Regions from separate parts of the Pseudomonas sp. E1MeOHC2 genome, predicted to be linked through region 2. Evidence: riboswitches for the same ligand, from Rfam matches in the RefSeq annotation. Region 2 holds a riboswitch; the other holds the start of a gene.
What was found. A riboswitch is a leader RNA that binds a small molecule or an ion and turns the genes downstream of it on or off. The one in region 2 is predicted to bind cobalamin.

Region 1 (7,730 bases), 320 kb from region 2:
TCCAGCCGGCAAAAAACAGATCGGCTTCGGTCGCCAGCAAGGTTTCGATGGCGGGGTACCGGCTGGCCAGCTGCGGCACGCCCTGCAGCGCGGCGTCTACCCACGGGTCGCGGTGCTTGCTGGCGCTGAAGCCGGTGTAGCCGACGATGCGCTCGCGCAGCCCCAGGTGCAGCAGCATTGCGGTCATGTTCACATCGTGCACCACCACCCGCTGCGGTGCCTGGGTGAACGTCACGTCGCGGTCGCAGCTGCGCACGCTCAGGGGGTAGTCGCTGGCCAGGGCGGGCAGCGCGGACAGGATCGACAGCAGGCCGATCAGGTAGCGGACAGTCATGTTCGGGTGATCCAGGTAATGCGTGGGTAAGGGTGCAGAGGGTGCGGGTCGACCAGCGCCTCGACGCCGAAGACGTGCCGGAGCAACCCGGGGGTCAGCACCTGCTGCGGTGTGCCGCTGGCGACAATACGACCGCCATCGATGACGTACAGCCGATCACAGAACGCGGCCGCCAGGTTGAGGTCGTGAATGCTGGCCAGAATGCTCAGGCCAAGGCTGCGCAGGTGCTGCAGCAGCTCCAGCTGATAGCGCGGGTCCAGGTGATTGGTCGGTTCATCGAGCATCAACAGCTGCGGCGCCTGCACCAATGCCCGGGCCAGCAGCACGCGCTGCTTCTCACCACCAGACAGGGTGGCAAAGCTTTGCTCGCCCTGGCCAGCAAGGCCTACTTGGGCGAGGGCCTGGGCCACTTGCAGGGCGTCCTCGGCGGTGTCGCCGTCGAACAGGCCCTTGTGCGGTGCGCGCCCCATGGCAACGACATCGCCAACGCTCAAGCCAAACGCTTCGGGAAACTCCTGCAGCACCACCGCGATGCGTTGTGCGCACCAGCGCGGGTTGCGCTGCCAGATGTCATCCGCGCCAAGGCGCACCCGGCCCTGGGCAGGCGCGTTGGCACGGTAGGCGCAGCGCAGCAGGCTGGTCTTGCCGCTGCCGTTGGGGCCGATCAAACCGACGAACTCGCCCTGCGCCACTCGCAGGTCCACGCCTTGCAGCAGCGGGCGCGGTGCCCGCCCCCGTTCATGCAGGGCCCAATCCAGGGCCTCGATGTGCAGTTGCGTCATGCGCATCCCCTTCAGCAAGCACCGGCCAATGGCCGGTGCGACAGGCTTAGAAGCTGTAGTCAGCTGTGACGAAGAACGAGCGCGGTTCACCCAAGTACCACTGCCGGCCATTGTTGCCGGTGGTGGTGGCGTATTGGCGGTCGAACAGGTTGTTCAACTGCAGGCCCAGGGTAAGGTCCGGTTGCACGTGCCAGTCCACATTGGCATCGACCACGGTGTAGCTGGGCACCTCGACGGTGTTGGCATTGTCGGCGTAACGGCTGTCGACATAGCGCGCCCCTGCACCGACGCTGAAGCGGTTGCCAAAGTCCTTGCTCAGCCACAGGTTGGCCGAGCGTCGCGGTACGTTGATCGGCTGATTGCCCGAATAATCATTGGCGCCACTGGCAAACTCGTCGTACTCCGCGCGCACCCAGGCGGCGTTGGCGGACAGCTGTACGTCGTAGGGCAGGCGCAGTTCGAGGCTGGCTTCGATCCCATCCGACGACTGCTGGCCGACCTGCTGTTGCAGCGTCGGGTTGAGCGGGTCGGTGCTCAGCAGTTTCTTCTTGACGATGTGATAGGCCGCCAGGGTCCACTCCCCTCGCCCGTCCGGCAGCAGCTGCTTGATGCCTACCTCGGTTTGCTTGGCAGTGCTCAGGTCCCATTGCTGCTGCGCGGCGTTGAGGGTCAGCAGGTTGCTCACGCCTTCGGTGCTGGTGGCGTACTGGGTGTAAAGCGACAGGTCTTCGGTCAGCGCAAACACCAAACCGGCGCGCCAGTTGTCGCCGGACAAGCTGCGATCGGTGCGGGTATCGGCATCCAGGTCGTCGCGGTTCAGGTGCACCTGGTCGCGGCGCACACCGGTGATCAACGACAGGCGCTCGGTCAGTTGCGTGCGGTTTTCGGCGAACAGCGAGAACTGCTTGGCCTGGTTGGCTTCGCGCGAGCGGTACGGGTCGTTGCTGATGTACTCGCCGCCACCGGAACCGGACAGCGGCACCGTATCGGTCAGGGTGTTGCCGAAGTCGTGCTTGCGTACAAAACGGATCGTGTTGTAGTCGGCGCCGACCACGGTCTGGCTGTCCAGACCGAACAGCGGGTGTTGCAGGGTGAACGACTGGCGATCACCGAGCTGCTCCTGGGTCTGCTTGATGCTGATGAAGCTGCTGCGCTGAACCTGGTCACCTGGCAACCAGGTGTAGGTCTCGGCGTTGCGCCAGCGGCGCTGGGCCTTGAGGAAGTACAGCTGGTTGCTGGCGGTCAGGTTGTCGTTGATCACCCAGTCGGTCACCAGCCGCGTGGACTGGTCGTTGTAATGCACCTCGGCATTGTTGACGTTGTAGTTGTGATCGCGCAGCGACTCGCGGAAATGCCCATCCACCAACGGCGTACCCATGTACTGTTGCGGGTCCTGGTCAGCGTTGTCGTGGCTGAGGGTAAAGCTCAGCGTATCGCTGGGTTGCCAGCGCAGCGAGCCGCTGATGGCGAGGCTCTGCGAATCACCCCGGTCGACCCAGCCGTTGCTGGCCTGCTTGTTGAGGTTCAGGCGATAGCTCAAGGTATCGGTCAACGAGCCGCCGCTGTCCAGGGCCATCTGCCGACGGTCGTCCGAGCCGTAGCCCAGGCGCAGGTGATTGCGGATCTCACCTTCGAACGGCTTCTTCGGCACCACGTTGATCACCGCGCCCGTGGCGCCCTCGCCGTACAGCACCGAAGCCGGGCCGCGCAGTACATCGATGCGCTCGACCGACCAGGTGTCCACCGGGAAGGTCACCGTGCCGGCGCCCACGTACAAGCGGGTACCATCGTAGAGCTGCATGGTCGAACTGTGCCCGGTAAAACCACGGGCCGACAGCGCCGTGCCGCCGTTGCCGGGGGTGCCGATGAAGGTGATGCCGGGCGAACGGGTGACTGCGTCCTGAACGGTTGCGTTGTTGCGCGTGAGGATTTGCTCGGCACTGATGCTGGTCACGCTGGCGGGCGTTTCCAGCGGCGTCAGGCCAAGCCGCGAGCCACTGGTGCTTGGGGTGCGCAGGTCGGGCTGAGGGTTGCCCTCGGCCGTGCCGGTAATGTCCGTGGCCGGGAGCGCCAGGGCGTTCTCCGCCTCGGCGGCGTGGGCTGCAACGCAAACAAAAGCACAAGGCACCAGGCTTGCACGCAGCAGCGTGCCTGGCAGAGAACTGAACAGCGAATAACGGGACATGTCGTTCCACTTGAAGCAGGAATGAAAGAATCCCGGGGGAACAACGCAAAGAGGAATCGCGGGCAGGCACGCCCACGGAAACCGGCCTGCGCCCGCCCACCGCGGGTTTGCCAAACGATGCTTCAGGCCGGTCTCCGGGCTCGCGAGGGTCATGAAGCATTCACCTTCCCATGCCAGGGCACAGTGGTGTCTCGAATGCTTCGCTCGCATACCGTTGCGGGGGCAGCGCCGGACTGATCATCGCACGATGACGAACCGGCTTCCCGTTTCACCCCATGCACGGCGGCAGGGGGCACCTGAAACAGGCGCGCAGATGACCATCAAAATGCCGCTACGTCAACTGGCCGGTGGATTCTTCACCGATTCTTTTACCGCTTCCTTGGCTTGCTCGCCCTTGGCCTTCAACGTGTCCACCGCATCGCCAAGCTTTTCGCCCAGCCCGGCACCGGTGTGCGCAGGGCCGGGGTTGAACGGGCGATTTTGATTGAAGCCCAGCCAGGCCAGGCCAAGGACCGTGAAGGTGGTCGGCACGGGATTGTTTTTCAAGGTCGTGCCAAGGTTATGCAAGAACTCCCCGCGCTGGGAAACATCGCTGGCGCGGTCAGGCGTCGGCGCGGTGCTGTGGTAGGGCTCACTGCTGCCATACGCTGACGGCGGCGAAGAAGGCGTTGTGACGTGGCTGGCGCTGGAACGCAGAAAGCGTGACAAGGCAAAACCGACGAGAGAATGGCCAGGGTCAGTGCGTGATAGCTGATAAGCTGTGAACCCTTCGCGCGGCACACGGCCAAGAGCCCAACACGTGTAACCTAGGAAGCCAGCTCGACCATGCACAACCTCGACAACTACAAGATCATCGCAGACAGCATCGCTACCCTGCTCTTCCCGCATGCCGAGGTGATCATCCACGAGGTGAGTAGCCGCACTGTCGTTCATATCGCAAACAACTTCTCCAAGCGTCAACTCGGTGACGACTCCGCGCTTGACGAATTTCCCGGCGATACCTCCAGCCTTTCCAGCCTGGGCCCTTACGAGAAACTGAACTGGAATGGTCAGAACATTCGTTCGATCACCAGCGTGTTGAAAGGCCCCGAGGGCCAAACCGACTTCCTGTTGTGCATCAACCTGAATTTGTCCGTGCTGGAGCAGGCACGGGCTGCATTGGATGCCTTTTTCCAGGTGAGCCGGCTCATCCCTCAACCCGACGTGCTGTTCAAGGATGACTGGCAGGAGCGGATCAATACGTTCCTGCACGCGTGGTTGGCAGAACGTCAGCTTTCGCTCAATACACTCAACATGAAAAGCAAACGTGAACTCATCGATGCGCTCTTCCATGAAGGTGCTTTTGACGGCCGCAGTGGCGCGGACTATGTCGCCAACGTGCTGAGCATGGGGCGCGCCACTGTTTACAAATACCTGAAAGCCCTTCGCGAAAACACGTGATCCCCCTGCTGCAAAGCCGAAACGTTGTCAGTCTGGCAGCGCTGCGACAATCGACATTTCGACCAGCACAGCAGGCTCATACAACTTGGCTTGCACCGTTGCACGGGCCGGCGCACACCCCAACGGCAGCCACGCATCCCACACGCGATTCATGCCCGCGAAGTCCGCTTCGATGTCTTTGAGGTAAATGGTTGCGGACAGAATCCGGGTCTTGTCTGTGCCTGCCTGGTCGAGCAGTCGTTCGATATTGTGCAAGGTTTCGCGGGTTTGCTGTTCCACATCCGCCGTGAAATCGTCGGCTACCTCACCTGACAGATAAACGGTGCCTTGGTGCTTGACCACCAAGCTCATGCGGGCATCCGTGTGCAGGCGTTCGATCGTCATTCTGAAATTCCTTGTCTTGTTGTTAAGAGTGATCGTTGTACCCCTTAATAGATATTCTGTCCACGCGAGACTTTTTGACTGTAAGTAGTAAGGCCTGAAGCAGGTGTCGGAGTTCCTGCGTGAGCAACCATCAGCCCACCACCGGCTTCAACAACGCCTGCGCCTCGTAGAGCGGCGGCAGGTAGCGCAGCCTAATCTCGTCGACGCTTAACCGCGAGGCGTGGGTGGTGATCGTCAGGGTTGCCTTGAGTTGACCCCCACGGTCCAGCAGCGGCACACCCAGCACACGCATGCCAATTTCGTACTCCTGGTCGACGATGCTGTAGCCCTGCTGGCGCACGCGCTGCAGTTCTTCTTCCAGCCGCGCCCTATCTGTCTGCGTATAGGGCGTGAGCGGGCGTAAGGGGTTGCGCGAGAAGTAGCCATCGCGCGCGGCTTCATCCAGCGCCGCCAGCCAGATTCGCCCGCCGGCGGTGCAGTACATCGGCACCCGCGAGCCGGGCCTGATCGACAGCGAGGCGATGTGGCTGTAGCGGCTACGCACCAGGTGGATGATTTCATCGCCGTCGCGCGTGCCGACCGAGACATGCTCCTGGGTCTGGCGCGCCACCTGCTCGACGATCGGCCGCAGCATGCGCGGCAGCTGCGCCGAGTCCACGTAGGCCTGGCCGATGCGCAGCGCCTTGGGCGTGAGCCAATAGTGGCGGCTGTCGGTGTCGGCAAAGCCTTCGTGCACCAACGTCAGCAGAAAGCGACGGGCAGCGCTGGGGGTAAGGCCAGACTGCCTGGCCGCCTGCGGCACCGTCAGGCGCGGCTGATCGACGCTGAACAGCTGCATCAATGCCAGGCCTTTTTGCAAGCCCGCGATCAGGTCGCGGGGGTGAATCTCGGGTTTGTCCATGTGTTCACGTCCTGACGGGGGATTCCCCAGTCAAAATACGGCGTTCACCTCCAATAATCGCTACCTGACTGCGATTATCGCACTGCAAGCCCGACAAGCGCATTTCCCTGGCCCCTGCACCCCGTCACCCTTGCCTGCACAACAACAGCAAGCACGGAGGTCAGCATGATTCGGGGCTCGACAGAACTGGTCGCCATCGTCGGTTCACCCATCGCCCAGGTGAAATCGCCTGAAAACTTCAACACCTGGTTCGCCAGCAACGGCTGCGACCTGGCAATGCTCCCCATCGACCTGCAAGAAGGTGCGCTGGATGCCTTTGTCGGCAGCCTGCGCGCCTGGCGCAACCTGCGCGGTTGCGTGGTCACCGTGCCCTACAAGCAGGCACTGGCCGCGCGCCTGGACGGCCTCAGCGAGCGCGCTGCCGCACTGGGGTCGGTCAACGTGCTGCGCCGCCACAGTGACGGTCGCCTGCTGGGCGACAATGTCGACGGCGCAGGCTTTCTCGGCGCCGCACGCAAGCAGGGCTTTGAGCCGGCGGGCAAACGCGCGCTGGTGATTGGCTGTGGCGGGGTGGGCAGTGCAATCGCCTATGCGCTGGGTGAAGCGGGCGTGTCTCAGGTCACCCTAAGCGACCCCAGCGCTGCCCGTGCTGGCGCGCTTTGCGCAGTGCTCGGCACAGCCTTCCCCAACCTCGATATCACCACTCAATACCACTCGCTGGAAGCGTTCGACCTGCTGGTCAATGCTTCGCCGGTCGGCATGGGCGGTGCCGATGAGCTGCCGCTGGCGAGCGCGCTGCTGGACACCCTGCAGCCCTCCACCCTGGTTGCCGACGTGGTCACCTCGCCGGAAATCACCCCCTTGTTGCACAGGGCACGCCAGCTCGGTTGTGCGATCCAGACCGGGCCGCAGATGGCCTTCGCCCAACTCGGCCAGCTAGGCGCCTTCATGGGCGTCACCCCGCTGGAGATTTGAGGCCATGGCCGCTATCGAACAGGTGTACGACCTGGTCGTCCTCGGCCCTGCCCTCACCTTCGGCTGGCTCGCCGCCAGCCCTATTGCCGAACGCCTGAAGGCGCCGGCCCCTTACCAGGAGACTGTTGCATGTACTACGAACTGAGAACCTACACCCTCGACCCGCTGAAAATGGCCGACTGGCTGGCCCTGTACCAGAGCCACGCGCTGGCGGTGCAAAGCGAACACCTGGGCAAGCTGGTCGGTTTCTTCACCAGCGAATTCGGCGAGGTCAACCAAGTGGTGCACCTGTGGGGCTATACCAGCCTCGACGACCGCATGCAGCGCCGCGCGGCGATGGCGGCGGACCCGCGCTGGGCGGAATTCTCGCAACGCAACCGCGAGCTGGGCGCCGTACTGCGGCTGCAATCGCGGTTGATGCGCCCGACCGGCTTTTCGCCGCTGCAGTAAGTAACTGCCCCTCGAACCGGACCGGAGCGCCGCCATGCAATCCCTGGAATGTGACGTACTTGTCCTCGGCTCCGGCGCCTCTGGCCTGGCTGCCGCGGTAACCGCCGCCCATCACGGCCTGAAGGTGATCGTCGCGGAAAAGGCCAGCCACTTCGGCGGCACCAGCGCCTGGTCGGGGGGGTGGTTATGGATACCCCGCAACCCGCTGGCGATCGCCGAAGGCATCGTCGAAGCCGATGGCGCGCCAGAGCGCTACCTGCGCACGCAGACCCATGTCAG
Region 2 (7,730 bases):
GAGCAATGCCAGGTGTGAATCACCGCTGCAGAGGATCACCAGGTCGGCGGGGGTCTGGCCGAGGTCGGCGATGCTGTCATCCGGCACGAAGCCGCCGGGCTGGGTCCGCAGCAGGTGCATGGGTCAGGCGCCCAGGGCTTGGCGCAGGCGCGCTTCGAGTTGCACGGCGTCCAGCTCCCGACCGATCAGCACCAGGCGTGTGATACGCGGCTCGTCGGCGCGCCAGGCGCGGTCGAAGTGCTTGTCGAAGCGGGTACCCACACCTTGCACCAGCAGGCGCATCGGCTTGCCCGGAATGGCCGCGAAGCCTTTGGCGCGCAGGATACCGAACTCGACCACCAACTGGGTCAGGGCATCGAGCAACAGGCTTTCGTCCGCCTCGGGCAGGTCGATGGAGATCGAATCGAAGGCGTCGTGGTCATGATCGTCATGATCATCGCCATCGTGGTGCGAGTCGTGGTGGGTACGACGGCCATCGATATGCGCCTCGGACTCGGCGCCAACACCCAGCAGCACCTCCAGTGGCAGGCGACCACTGCTGGCCTCGACCACCTTGACGGCAGGCGGCAGCTCTTCGGCCACCTCGGCGCGCACCTTGGCCAGGCCTTCGGCGTCAATCAGGTCGGCCTTGTTCAGGACCACCAGGTCGGCACTGGCCAACTGGTCGGCGAACAGTTCATGCAGCGGCGACTCGTGGTCCAGGTTGGGGTCGAGCTTGCGCTGTGCGTCCACCTGGTCCGGGTAGGCGGCAAAGGTACCAGCCGCCACAGCCGGGCTGTCGACTACGGTGATGACCGCGTCGACGGTGCAGGCGTTACGGATTTCCGGCCACTGGAAGGCCTGTACCAACGGTTTTGGCAGCGCCAGGCCACTGGTTTCGATGAGGATGTGGTCGAGGTCGCCACGGCGGGCCACCAGCTCGCGCATCACCGGGAAGAACTCTTCCTGCACGGTGCAGCACAGGCAGCCATTGGCCAGCTCGTAAACGCGGCCGCTGGCTTCTTCCTCGGTGCAGCCGATGCTGCACTGCTTGAGGATTTCGCCATCGATGCCCAATTCGCCGAATTCGTTGACGATTACCGCAATACGGCGGCCCTGGGCGTTGTCGAGCATGTGGCGGAGCAAGGTGGTCTTGCCCGAACCGAGGAAGCCGGTAACGATGGTGACGGGGAGTTTGGCCAGTGTTTTCATGTCGCGATGCCCTTGGCAAGATGGCGCGGGCATGCAGGACGAAAGCCACGGGCCAGGTCGGCCGGGCTTGTTCGCCACCGGATCACCCCGCCCGGTTGAAAGTCGAAATCGCTTCGAGGCAGGTCTCCTGGCTCGCACCGTACCCGCCGCGCGATAAATAGCAGGGCTGGAGGGCACGACGCCTTCCCGCGTGATTGCGCAGTGGCTGTGTCGACCCGTTGTCGGTGCTTACAGTTGCGGGGGCAGCCGCGGCTTGTACCGCGTTCCCGTCTTAGCTTCGGCCTGGCCGAAGAACCTCGAAGTGGCAAGGCTACGCAGTGGCTGGCAGGTGGTCAACCATTGCCGCCCGCCAAGCGGCCAGAGATGCGCAAGCAACGGCACAACTGCGCTACAGTTGCACCTTCGCCAACGGCCAAGGACGCCTTATGCCGCTCGCCCCCGCCATCCCGGTACTGCGTATTTTTTCGGTCGACAAGGCCAAAGAGTTCTACCTCGACTTTCTCGGTTTCAGCCTGGACTGGGAGCACCGCTTCAGCCCGGAACTGCCCCTGTACGCGCAAATACACCGCGACGGGCTGATCCTGCACCTTAGCGAACACCATGGCGATGCCACCCCCGGCTCGACCGTGTTCGCCCGCATCGACGACCTGCGCGCCCTCGAACGCGAGCTGCAGGCCAAGCGCTATGGCTACGCCCGCCCCGAGGCCGAGCGCCTGGACTGGGGCCTGCAGATGCAGGTTTACGACCCGTTCGGCAACCGCCTGCGCTTTTGTCAGCAGATCGACGACGAGGCCACCCAGTGAAGGCCATGGGCAAGCGCGAGATAGCGCGCGTGGAACGTGAGCTGGTGCTTTGCCTGACGGAGGCCTGCGAAACAGCCAAGGCAGAAATCGTCGGGTTCAGCTGGCTCACCCACCACCTCGACCCCGACAGCTTCCCCGCCAGCTTGCGCATCACCTGGGTGTTCGAGCGCGAGGCGGATAAATCCACCGCACTGGCTGGGGATGCCAAGGCGCGCATGCTGGCGCTGACCGGCCAGGCGCTTGATGACGTAGGGGTTCGCCTGGACCACCTGGCCTGGCACGTGCGTTTTGACAGTGAAGAGGCGTGCAGCCGCAGCCACGGCGGGGATTGGAGCAAACGGCTGCGGGGGCGCTGAGGCCTAGCGGCGGGCGGCGCTTTACCTGCCTTCGCCGGTCCGATACGATCCTGCTTCCACTCCTACGAGGTATTCGTCCAATGCGCCATTGATGCCGCCGTCCCTTCGACGGCCAGTCTTCAGCCTCCGGTTCGCTCCGGAGATGTCGCGGCATGAGTGGAGTTGTGCATGACGAATACGTCGATCCTGACGCTGGACAGCGTCTCTTTGGCTTTGCCTGACGGCAAGCTGTTGTTTTCCGATCTCAGCGAATCGTTCGATCAGCGCCGTACGGGCATGGTCGGGCGCAATGGCGTGGGTAAAAGCCTGCTCGGACAGATCCTGGCCGGCCAGCGCGAGCCCAGCAGCGGGCGCTGCCTTCGGCATGGTCGCATCCATCACCTGAATCAACAGGTCATCCAGCAAAGCGCCACGGTAGCCGACCTTGCCCAGGCAGGTACGGTGATCGCGGCGTTGAAGCGCATTGAACAGGGCAGCGTCGATCCAGTCGATTACGACACAGTAGGTGAGCGCTGGGATATACGCGAGCAACTCCAGTTGCAACTTGACCGACAGGGCCTCGGCCAGCTCGACTGGCACCAGCCGACCCGCAGCCTCAGCGGTGGCCAAGCCATGCGCGTGGCCTTGATCGGTGCCTGGCTCAGCGACGCCGACTATTTGATTCTGGACGAACCGAGCAATCATCTGGATGCCGAGGCCCGCGCGCAGTTGCTGACCATGATCCAGGCCTGGGACCGAGGCTTGCTGGTTATCAGCCACGACCGCAGCCTGCTTGAACACATGTCGCGTATCGTCGAGCTGTCCAGCCTCGGTTTGCAGGCGTTCGGGGGCAACTTCAGCCTCTATGCCACGCAAAAAGCCAAACAAACGGAATTGGCACAGCAGCAACTTGCTCGACTCAAACACGAGCGCCAACGTCACGCCCACGAACTTCAGCGCCAGCGCGAAGACCTTGAGCGCCACCAGGCGCGCGCCGGGCGCCAGGCCAAGCACGCAAACCAGGCGAAGATTCTGCTGGATCGTCAGCAGGAGCGCAGCCAGGCCACGGCTGGCAAACAGCGCCGCGACCATCGCGAAGCCTTACAGGCCCTGCAAGTTCACGTCCGTGATGCAGCCCGTGAAGTTGAACAGAGCAGTACCATCATCCTGCATGCACCGACCCCTCAACGTCACCCTGGGAGGGAAGTACTGGCTCTGCAACAACTGCGTCTGCCGCATGGCAACAGCAAACCCTTGAACCTGCGGCTGTGCGTGGGCCAGCGTGTGGGCCTGGTCGGCGCCAACGGCAGTGGCAAGTCCACCTTGCTGCGCGTGCTGAATGGCGATTTGACCGTGCCGTCCGACATCGTCCGCCTGAGCGGCGAAGTGGCCTTGCTCGATCAGCATTGCAGCGTGCTATCGGGGCAAACCACCGTGCTCGACCACCTGCGCCAGGCCAACCCGACCTTGGCACAGAGTGAATTGCGCAGCCGGCTGGCGCAGTTGGGCCTTGATGCGGTGCGTGTTGAGCTGCCCAGCGCCCTGCTCAGTGGCGGTGAACGGCTCAAGGCCGCACTGGCTGCCGTGCTGTACCGCGAACGGCCGCTGGACCTGTTGCTGCTGGATGAACCCGGTAACCATCTGGACTTGCCGTCACTAGCCGCGCTGGAATGCATGCTTGGGCATTTTCGGGGGGCGCTGGTGGTGGTTTCCCATGATGCGGTGCTGCTCGAAAGGCTCGCGCTGGATGATTACTGGCATCTTTGAGTGCATCAGCGCCCAGCAATTCGTGACTGGCCGTTCCCGATCCGCGACGGATGTATTATCGTGGCGTCGTGCGCATATAACAGCAGCCCGAGCGATCGGGCATCTGCAAGACAATCGAGGGTGTCATGAGTAACGAGAGCATTAACTGGGACAAGCTGGGTTTCGACTACATCAAGACCGACAAACGCTACCTGTCCGTATGGCGCAATGGCGAATGGGACAAAGGCACCCTGACCGACGACAACGTACTGCACATCAGTGAAGGCTCCACTGCCCTGCACTACGGCCAGCAGTGCTTCGAAGGCCTCAAGGCCTACCGCTGCAAGGACGGCTCGATCAACCTGTTCCGCCCGGACCAGAACGCCGCACGCATGCAGCGCAGCTGCGCCCGCCTGCTGATGCCGCACGTGCCGACCGATGTGTTCATCGAGGCCTGCAAGCAAGTGGTCAAGGCCAACGAGCACTTCGTGCCACCGCATGGCAAAGGCGCCCTGTACCTGCGCCCGTTCGTGATCGGCACCGGTGACAACATCGGCGTGCGCACCGCCCCCGAGTTCATCTTCTCGATCTTCGCCATCCCGGTTGGCTCGTACTTCAAGGGCGGCATGAAGCCGCACAACTTCCAGATCTCCAGCTTCGACCGTGCCGCCCCGCAAGGCACCGGCGCGGCCAAGGTCGGTGGCAACTATGCCGCCAGCCTGCAGCCGGGCGCCGAAGCCAAGAAGGCGAACTTCGCCGATGCCATCTACCTCGACCCGTTGACCCACACCAAGATCGAGGAAGTCGGTTCGGCCAACTTCTTCGGCATCACCGCCAACAACGAGTTCGTCACGCCGAAATCGGCCTCCGTGCTGCCAGGCATCACCCGCCTGTCGCTGATGGAACTGGCGTCCTCGCGCCTGGGCCTGAAAGTGATCGAAGGCGATGTCGAGATCAACAACCTCGACCGCTTCATCGAAGCCGGTGCGTGCGGCACCGCTGCAGTGATCACCCCGATCGGTGGTATCGAGTTCAACGGCAAGCTGCACGTGTTCCATGACCTGGAAAAAGTCGGCCCGGTCACCCAGAAGCTCTACAACGAGCTGACCGGCATCCAGAGCGGCGACGTCGAAGCACCGGCAGGCTGGATCGTCAAAGTCGCCTGAGGCACTGCGACAGCCTGAAAAAGGGGCATGCCAGACGATGGCATGCCCCTTTTTTTGGCCGTTTGCTCGGCTGCGACCCGCCAGATGAATTTTTCTTAAATCGCCGTTTGTCTATTCTTTGGCACAATCAAGTCTCTACTCGCCGCCCAGGAACCAGCATGCCACGCGTACTGACCATCGAAGACGACGCCGTCACCGGCCAGGAAATCGTCGCCGAACTCACCAGCCACGGCCTGGACGTGGATTGGGCCGACAATGGCCGGGAAGGCCTGGCCAAGGCGATTGCCGGTGGCTACGACCTGATTACCCTGGACCGTATGCTGCCCGAAGTCGATGGCCTGACTATCGTCACCACCCTGCGCAGCCTCAAGATCGCCACGCCAATCCTGATGATCAGCGCCCTGTCCGACGTCGACGAGCGGGTGCGCGGCCTGCGTGCCGGGGGTGACGACTACCTGACCAAGCCATTCGCCTCGGACGAGATGGCCGCCCGGGTGGAAGTGCTGTTGCGCCGCAACAGCGTGCCCATGACCCAGACCCGCCTGCAAGTCGCCGATCTGCAACTGGACTTGATCAGCCACGAGGCGCGGCGCGGCGAGCACACGCTCAACCTGCTGCCCACCGAATACAAGCTGCTGGAATACCTGATGCGCCACAGCGGCCAGGTCATCACGCGGATGATGATCTTCGAAGAGGTCTGGGGCTATCACTTCGACCCGGGCACCAACCTGATCGACGTCCACATCGGCCGCCTGCGCAAGAAGATCGACTCACCCGGCCAATCGCCGCTGATCCGTACGGTACGGGGCTCCGGCTATGCCATTGCTGAACCCGTCTAAGGGCTGGAGTTCCTCGACCAGCCGCCTGTTGGCGCTGTACAGCTTTCTGTTCGTGGCCTGGAGTAGCATCCTCATGGGCGTGCTGTACTTCGAGGTTTCCAGCTACCTGAACAAACTCACCCGCCACTCCATGCTGCAGCGCCAGCACCTGTTCGCGCACATGAGCGGCAAGCAACTGGACGACGCGCTGATTGCCAGCCAGGCCTTCGAAGAGCGCGCCTTCGACGCCTACGGCCTGTTCGACGCTCAGCTCAACCCGATCGGCGGGCGTATCCGTGCCATTCCGCCGGAGCTTGGCATGGACGGAAAGGTGCATGAACTCAAGCGCTGCCTGGATGCGGACGACCCGCACATGCCGCGTGACAGCTGCGATGCGGTGGCGATCAAGGTGCAGGACGGCCGCTGGCTGGTGCTGTTCCGCGACAATGGCTCACTGTTCGTCGTTACCCGCATCATCCTGGATGCGTTGCTGTGGGGCATTTCCCTGACCCTGATCCCCGGGTTTGCCGGCTGGTACCTGCTACGGCGCAGGCCACTCAAGCGTATCCACGCCATTCAGGCCCAGGCCGAGCTGATCGTCGCGGGCGACCTCACCCACCGCCTGCCACTGTCGGCCCGTCGCGACGAGCTGGACATGCTGGCCGCCATCGTCAATGCCATGCTGGATCGTATCGAGCGGTTGATGCACGAGGTCAAAGGGGTGTGCGACAACATTGCCCACGACCTGCGTACGCCGCTGACCCGCCTGCGCGCCCAGCTGTACCGCATTCGCCAGCAGAGTGACGCCGATTCGGCGCAGGCCGAGGCGCTGGACCAGGCGATTGGCGAAACCGACACCTTGATGGCGCGCTTTCGCGGCCTGTTGCGCATCAGTGAACTGGAAGACCGTCAGCGCCGTGCAGGCTTCGTGCAACTCGACCCTCATGAGCTGCTGGTGGAGCTGCACGACTTCTATCTGCCCCTGGCCGAGGATGGCGGTATTCGCCTGGAGCTTGACCAGCCCGCGCAGCTACCGGCGCTGCACGGTGACCGCGAACTGCTGTTCGAGGCGCTGGCCAACCTGGTGGGCAACGCCATCAAGTTCACCCCAGAAGGTGGCCGCGTGCGCGTTTTGGCGACGCAGGACGACCAGGGCCTGCATATCGCAATCGAGGACAGCGGCCCGGGGATCCCTGAAGAGGAACGCACTGCGGTACTGAAGCGGTTCTATCGCAGCGAGGAAGGCCACCGCCATCCGGGCTTCGGGCTGGGTTTGTCGATCGTTGCCGCGATCGTTGATCTGCATGGGTTTGGCCTTCAGGTGGGTGCCAGCGAGCTGGGCGGCGCGAAGCTGCTGCTGCATTGCCCATGGGTTGGGGTGTCGAAGTAGCGGCTGGGCGCCTCGCCCAGCACGCGCTTGAACACTGTCGCAAAGGCGCTCGGGCTGCTGTACCCAAGCGCCATCGCAACGCGCGTAACCGGCTCACCCTTGCCCAGCCGAACCACGCCGTCCAGCAAGCAGGCCTGCTGGCGCCATTCGATAAAGCTGATCCCGGTGTGCAGGCGAAACTGGCGTGTGAATGTGCGCCGGCTCATGCTGGCCAGCCGCGCCATGCCGTCGATGCCTGTTTGCAGTGAGGGCGCAGCCAGAAACGCTTTGCACGCACGCGC

Region 1: linked by a shared signal. The riboswitch ahead of ACSSU5_RS00100 (TonB-dependent receptor) and the one ahead of cobW (cobalamin biosynthesis protein CobW) in region 2 are both predicted to bind cobalamin.

What each region holds. Positions count from the first base shown of each region.
Region 1 is NZ_CP196675.1:25,924-33,653, forward strand. Features, by position in the region: gene ACSSU5_RS00090 (ABC transporter substrate-binding protein) at 1-334, opposite strand, end outside; gene ACSSU5_RS00095 (ABC transporter ATP-binding protein) at 331-1,116, opposite strand; gene ACSSU5_RS00100 (TonB-dependent receptor) at 1,163-3,301, opposite strand; cobalamin riboswitch at 3,410-3,616, opposite strand; gene ACSSU5_RS00105 (hypothetical protein) at 3,638-4,009, opposite strand; gene ACSSU5_RS00110 (helix-turn-helix transcriptional regulator) at 4,127-4,741, shown strand; gene ACSSU5_RS00115 (RidA family protein) at 4,769-5,125, opposite strand; gene ACSSU5_RS00120 (IclR family transcriptional regulator domain-containing protein) at 5,256-6,026, opposite strand; gene ACSSU5_RS00125 (shikimate dehydrogenase family protein) at 6,192-7,001, shown strand; gene ACSSU5_RS00130 (hypothetical protein) at 7,006-7,146, shown strand; gene ACSSU5_RS00135 (NIPSNAP family protein) at 7,131-7,451, shown strand; gene ACSSU5_RS00140 (FAD-dependent oxidoreductase) at 7,486-7,730, shown strand, end outside.
Region 2 is NZ_CP196675.1:5,551,254-5,558,983, forward strand. Features, by position in the region: gene cobN (cobaltochelatase subunit CobN) at 1-120, opposite strand, end outside; gene cobW (cobalamin biosynthesis protein CobW) at 124-1,191, opposite strand; cobalamin riboswitch at 1,292-1,505, opposite strand; gene ACSSU5_RS25240 (VOC family protein) at 1,617-1,994, shown strand; gene ACSSU5_RS25245 (hypothetical protein) at 1,991-2,350, shown strand; gene ACSSU5_RS25250 (ATP-binding cassette domain-containing protein) at 2,519-4,096, shown strand; gene ACSSU5_RS25255 (branched-chain amino acid aminotransferase) at 4,222-5,241, shown strand; gene ACSSU5_RS25260 (response regulator transcription factor) at 5,400-6,080, shown strand; gene ACSSU5_RS25265 (sensor histidine kinase) at 6,058-7,449, shown strand; gene ACSSU5_RS25270 (AraC family transcriptional regulator) at 7,377-7,730, opposite strand, start outside.